DNA from 2 places in the Mesorhizobium sp. HAY1-8B genome. Region 2 is predicted to be linked to the other one. Evidence: predicted binding sites of a transcription regulator. Region 2 holds the regulator's gene; the other holds the start of a gene.
What was found. The regulator LexA, encoded in region 2, represses DNA repair genes until DNA is damaged. The targets are predictions, from matches to a motif close to TGTTCNNNNTGTGTTCNG.
Positions count from the first base shown of each region.

Region 1 (3,266 bases), 110 kb from region 2:
AATGGATTTGAGATCCAGAAAAGCCCCGTCCGTTTGCCCAAGGCACGGCGGGGCTGTTCTTTTGAGGAAATGGCTGAACTGGCCTTGGTGGAGGGCTGCTCACCTCGGGGGCTTGAACCCGCCCGTGGCCATATCGACCGTGATGCTGCCGGAAATCCTGACATCCGTATCGCCGATCTTGAACGTGCCGTTCCCGTTGCTGGGGAATGCGTCGTCGGGTTCCGGTTGGGGAGCCGGCTTGGCGATGCGATAATCGCCGGCCACGCCGGGCAGGGCGCCTTTGTGCGCCGGCGGTGCGCTGTCGTCGGCGAGTGCCATGCCGCTCGCAAGGCTGGCGAAAGTGAGCGCCGCGGCGGCGATGACGCGATGCGACGTCCTGGGCGAATAAGTGTCGATCATTCCCGGATTATAGGGACGAGCCGCTGCCGGAACCAGACCGGTGTCGTCAAATCTTCGACAACCGCCAGGAATCCGATCTGGCTTGGGTTTATGCCGCCCTTTTGCGCGTATCGAAAACGTGGTCGACAATACCCCATGCCTGGGCCTCGCGGGCGGTCATGAAATGGTCGCGGTCGAGCGTGCGTTCGACCTCCTCATAGCTGCGGCCGCAATGCTGGGCATAGAGTTCGGCCATATGCCGTTTGGTCTTGCCGATCCGCTCGGCATGGCGCTGGATGTCGGAAGCCTGGCCCTGGAAGCCGCCCAGCGGCTGATGCAGAAGGATGGTGGCGTTCGGCAGCGCGATGCGGCGCCCCGGCGTGCCCGCCATCAGCAGGAACGACCCCATCGAGGCGGCAAAACCCATGCACACCGTCGATACCGGGCAACTGACATATTGCATCGTGTCGTAGATGGCGAAGCCGCTGGTCACCACGCCGCCCGGCGAGTTGATGTAGAGCGAGATCTCCTTGTCGGGGTTATCCGACTCCAGCGACAAGAGCTGCGCGCAGACAAGCGCCGAGACATCGTCGTTGATCTCGCCATTGATGAAGACGATGCGCTCGCGCAGCAGCCGCGAGAAAATGTCGAAGGCGCGTTCGCCGCGGCTCGATTGCTCGACCACCATCGGCACCAGACTGGCAATACCGCTCATTTTCTTCTCCGATTTACGTGTTCAGGCCGCACGCAGCACAAGGCGCGGTGTGTTCGCCGCGATGGGCTTTCCTGCCCCGCGCGGCCCCAGCGAAAGCCGGCAGCCGGCGCCTGCCATGGCGACGGCAGGCATCGCCTTGCGGGAAAATCCGTCATGGACGATGCGCAGATGCGTGCCGCCCGAAACGGTGCGGGCGAGCGTGAAGGTGACGACGCTGTCGAGAGGATCCTGCCGTGCGGGATCGTCCGGCTGCTCTCGCCAGGAATAGCGCAGGAGGCGTTCGGGCTCGGCGTCGAGGATTTCGCATTCGATCGCAGCGTCCATCCCGGCGAAGGCAAAACGATTGCCGATTTCCGGCGTGATGTCGTTGGGCATCATCCAGGCGGCGAGCAGTTCCGGAACCGTCAGCGCCCGCCAAACCTTTTCCGGCGGCTCCGCAAGGTCGTATTCGAACTCGAGCGCATCCGAGGCGGCTTCGCTTTGGCTTTCGGCGTTCATTGATCCGACTTCCTTCACTGATCCATGTCCTTCAAAACCGTCTTCAGCCTTTCGATGCGCTCCGGCCAGAAGGTCCGGTAGCGTTCGATCCAGGAGAGCAAGGGGGCAAGCCCCTGCGGATCGGCACGATAATAGGCGTTGCGGCCGGCCCGCCGCTCGACCACGAGGCCCGCGCCACGCAGCACCGCCAGATGCTGTGAGACGGCCGGCTGCGACACAGTCAGGCCGCTGCGCAATTCCGACACGCTCATCTCGCTTGTGGCGAGGCGCTCGAAGACGGCGCGGCGTGTCGGGTCGGCCAGGGCGCGGAAAATCTCTGCTTCGATCATGACAAAAGCATAAGTTGATACTTATTGATTTGGCAAGTGCTGTTTTGAAACCCATATGAAGGCCCTCGGCATTGCTGCCATTCCTTGACAATCAGCAGCAGTGCATATAGGAACGAAAAGGGAACAAAAACCTTGTGGGAAAAGCCAGCCTTAGCAGGCGGCTGACGTGCGCAGCCTGTAAGGTGCTGCGACAAAAATTTGTTTCGGATGAGCGCGGAGAAAAATCATGGCGGGTAGCGTCAACAAGGTCATTCTGGTCGGCAATCTTGGCGCGGATCCGGAAATTCGTCGCCTGAACTCGGGCGAGCCGGTCGTGAACATCCGCATCGCCACGTCGGAAAGCTGGCGCGACAAGAATTCCGGCGAGCGCAAGGAAAAGACCGAGTGGCACAATGTCGTCATCTTCAATGAGGGCATCGCCAAGGTAGCCGAGCAGTACCTGAAGAAGGGCATGAAGGTCTATGTCGAGGGCCAGTTGCAGACGCGCAAATGGCAGGACCAGACTGGCGCCGACAAGTACACGACGGAAGTCGTGCTGCAGAAATTCCGTGGCGAACTGCAGATGCTCGATGCGCGCGGCCAGGGCGAGGGCGGCCAGGTCGGCGGTTATTCCGGTGGCGGCAGCAGCCGTGGTTCCGATTTCGGCCAATCCGGCCCGAACGAAAGCTTCAACCGTGGCGGCGGCGCTCCCAGGGGCGGCGGTGGCGGTGGTTCGTCGCGCGAGCTGGATGACGAGATCCCGTTCTGATCGAAAGCAATACCGAACGGCTGACGTCGCCAGATGACTGACGTTACGTGATCGATACGCCCCGAGGGTCCTGATGGACTTTCGGGGTTTTGCGTTGTTGATTTGGCCTGACAGCAGGTGCGATCTGGGACTGAAAGGACAAGGCGGTGAAGGCACGGGTAAAATGGGTCGAGGAGCGCACCTTCGTCGGTGAGTCCGGCAGCGGTCACAAGCTGGTGCTGGGAACGGCGTCCGGACCTGAAGGCAAGACACCGGGCCCTAGCCCGATGGAACTGGTGCTGATCGGCACCGGCGGCTGTTCGGCCTATGATGTCGTGCACATCCTGGAAAAAGGCCGTGAGGCGGTTGAGGACTGCGTGGTCGAGCTCGATGCCGACCGGGCCGAGACCGAGCCAAGGGTGTTCACGCGCATCCACATGCATTTCATCGTCAAGGGCAGGGCGCTCTCGCCCGACAAAGTCAAACGGGCGATCGACCTGTCGATCGAAAAATACTGCTCGGCCTCGGCAATGATGGCCAAGACCGCCACGATCACGCATGATTTTGAGGTTGTAGACACGTTGGCGAAGTAGGGCAGTAGGGACTGCCGCTCATCCCA
Region 1 is NZ_CP200321.1:4,552,094-4,555,359, reverse strand. It holds gene AC1VON_RS21825 (hypothetical protein) at 100-399, opposite strand; gene AC1VON_RS21820 (ATP-dependent Clp protease proteolytic subunit) at 488-1,093, opposite strand; gene AC1VON_RS21815 (SRPBCC family protein) at 1,115-1,591, opposite strand; gene AC1VON_RS21810 (ArsR/SmtB family transcription factor) at 1,606-1,920, opposite strand; gene AC1VON_RS21805 (single-stranded DNA-binding protein) at 2,147-2,668, shown strand; gene AC1VON_RS21800 (OsmC family protein) at 2,815-3,240, shown strand; gene AC1VON_RS21795 (MarC family protein) at 3,259-3,266, opposite strand, start outside.
Region 1: AC1VON_RS21805 (single-stranded DNA-binding protein) is a predicted target of LexA. The motif match lies at 2,029-2,046, and genes of this name have one in related genera.

Region 2 (3,266 bases):
CCCTGCCGGGGTTCCTGACGCGAAAATTCCTCGCGCTCACGGGAGGGGTGGCGATGACGTCCATCATTGCCGGCAGCGCCACGGCGCTGTTTGCCATATGGCACTTCCAGCGTGTGTCGCCGCTCAGCCTGTTCGCAAATCTGGCTGTCATGCCAATTGTCTCAGTCGTCATGTTTCTGGCGGTTGTCAGCGCCTTGACAATGCCCTTCGGTCTGGACGGACCTTTTCTCTACCTCATGGGCAAGGGCCTGACCGCGATGATCGCCATATCGGCGTGGATATCGGAACGCTCCCCCGTCGATGCGGTCGGGCTGATTTCACAACACTCCGTGCTGCTGGTGACGATCGCCCTGGTCATCGCGACGATGGCGACGACATGGCTGCGGCTCGCGGCAGTGCCATTCGCGCTCGCCGGCCTGTTGACAGTGTCGGATACACGCACGCCGGACGTGCTGATCTCCGAAGACGCGCGGCTGGTTGCGCTGCCGATCGGCGGCGGCGAACTCGCGGTCAGCCGGGCTCGTCCAAACGAATTCACCGTCGACAATTGGAAACGCGCGCTGGTGTCCGAAACCATCGTCGTGCCGGAGATGTTCAACAAGGCGGACGGGCAATTCGACTTGGCCGATGCGGTCAATCTGCCGCCGGGGGCGCCGTTTTATTGCACGGAGGGCATCTGTCTCGCCCGGCATCCGTCTGGCGCGATCATCGCGCATGTCGAAGACCGCAAGGCTACCTGGAAGGCCTGCGGCTTCGCCGACCTGATCGTTGTCAATGATGCGACGGGCTACGATGCCTGCCACAACCCGCTGGTTCTCGTCGTTACCAAACGGCAACTCGCACGCAAGGGCAGTGCCGCTGTCTTCTTCGACCGCCAATCGGCGACCAGCCCGCCAACCATCAGCTTCGCCGTGGACGGGCCCTATCGGCCCTGGCACACGCAACGAAAGTTTTCGCGTGAGGCGAGGGGACTGCCGCCCTATCAAAAACCTGAAACGCCGGCCGCTCCTGCTCAGTAGCGCCTGATCAGGCCGACTAGCTTGCCTTGCACCTTGACCCTGTCCGGCCCGAAAATGCGCGTCTCGTAGGCCGGGTTGGCGGCTTCAAGGGCAATCGAGGCGCCCTTGCGGCGGAACCGCTTCAAGGTCGCTTCCTCCTCGTCGACCAGCGCCACGACGATCTCGCCTGGGCTCGCCGTATCGGCGTTGCGGATAATGACTGTATCGCCATCGAAGATGCCGGCCTCGATCATCGAGTCACCCTTGACCTCCAGCGCATAGTGCTCGCCACCCATGATCATGTCCGGAGGCACCGAGATCGAATGCGTCTGATGCTGGATGGCATCGATCGGCACACCTGCGGCGATACGGCCCATCACCGGGATCGACACGGCAGAGACCGCGTCGTAGTCATTGCCGGCAGAGGGCAAGCGCGACGGCGCCGGCTTGATCTGACGGCCTAGGCCGCCCTGACCAAGACTGCCTTGAATGACACTCGGCGAGAATTTCTTTGCCGCGTTGAGGCCGGGCGCGATCGAATCCGGCAGTCGCAGCACTTCCAATGCCCGCGCCCGGTTGGGCAGCCGCCTGATAAAGCCGCGTTCCTCCAGCGCCGTGATCAGGCGATGTATCCCTGACTTGGAGGCGAGATCCAGCGCCTCCTTCATCTCGTCAAAGGAAGGCGGGATACCGCTTTCCTTCAGCCGTTCATGAATGAACATCAGCAGTTCATGTTGCTTACGCGTCAGCATGGCGCCCCCCAGGCATTGAACGAAGGGAATCGGAATCGAAAAACAAACCCAGAACAAACACTATCTGTTCCAGTTGTGTTCCGCAACTGTTTAAAGTTTAGTGAATTTGTTAAGGCATCTGAAATTGTCTGCCGCCGGCAGCGGGCAGCGATCGGCCGCCTTCGCCGCCAGCGCGAGCATTGAAATCATTTTGGTTAATGGCCTGTGGCCTACCCTTGATGGACCTTGGAATCAGTTTCTAGAGGGCGTCCAGAGGCTGGATCGCGTCGTTGTTCGATCCATTCCTGGCGGAACGAAACGAAATCAAAACGCCAACGATCATGCTTCGAGAGCAATAACGCTGAAGTCATCCGGAAATTGCTTTCAGGCTGCCGGCGCGTGCGGTGTAGTTGTTCGCGCCGCCGTCCTCGCTATGAACGTAGACATGCAGCGTATAGCCGATATGCGCCGTCATCAGCGCCTTTGCCCGCTCGACATCGCGATCGAGGGCCGCTTCCATGATCGCGGTGTGATGCTCGATCGCGATCGCCTCTCGAAGAGCGTCCATTGCCTCGCCATAACCATCCTTGAGGCCGGCGGCCGCCCGCAATGTCGGCGCCAGGCCGAGAAACCGATGATGCCGCCGCAACTGATCGGCGATTGTCGAACGGAAGCGCAACAGCCAGTTGGACGTCGCGGCACTCAGCAGTGCCCCGTGAAAGGCCTCGTGGCTCTCGTCCCACTGGTCGACGGCCGCATCCGAGGGGTCGTCGACCGCGGTCTTGCAGCGGGAGAGCCGGTAGTGGGCGGTGACAACCGCGTCCTCCCATTCCCTGCCGCCTTTCTCGATCGATTCCAGGAACAGCGGCATCTCCACAACCATCCGTGCGCGAGCCAGGTCCTCGAGTTCGGCCCGCGACACCGGAGCCACGGCAAAGCCGCGATTGCTGATGGCGGTAACCAGGCGCTCGGCCTCAAGTCGAGACAAGGCTTCACGCAGCGGTGTCCAGCCGACGCCGTATAGACCGCGCAGCGCACTCAGCTTGAGCGGTGCGCCCGGCATGAGGCGTGTGGTCAGGATATCGCGCCGCAGCAGCTGATAGGCCGCCTCGGTTTTCGTGGAGTTGTTCTGGTCCTGCATCGCGATCCGTCCATCGTCGGGCATGTGAAAATTATATATGATGGTGCTCGATGGCAAGAATTATATATAATGTTTGACAGGAAGCGATGGACTGACCATGATCGCCACAGTTGCCGTCCCGATGAGCGGCGCTGATCAAATCTGGGAGGAAATGATGTTGAAGTCCAAATCCGCTTGGCTGTCGGGATTGGCCCTGGCAGGCGCATTGATGGTCAGCGCGGGGAGTGCCGCCGCCGACCAGATTCGCATCGGCATCGCCAATTTCGGCGAGCATCCGCAGCTCAACGCTGCCATAGCCGGATTCAAGAAGGCGCTGACGGACAATGGCTTTGTCGAGGGCAAGGATGTCGTCTACACGGAGAGCCATACCAATTTCGATGCATCGCTGGTGCCGCA
Region 2 is NZ_CP200321.1:4,445,550-4,448,815, reverse strand. It holds gene AC1VON_RS21240 (ComEC/Rec2 family competence protein) at 1-1,019, shown strand, start outside; gene lexA (transcriptional repressor LexA) at 1,013-1,750, opposite strand; gene AC1VON_RS21230 (GntR family transcriptional regulator) at 2,097-2,870, opposite strand; gene AC1VON_RS21225 (ABC transporter substrate-binding protein) at 3,025-3,266, shown strand, end outside.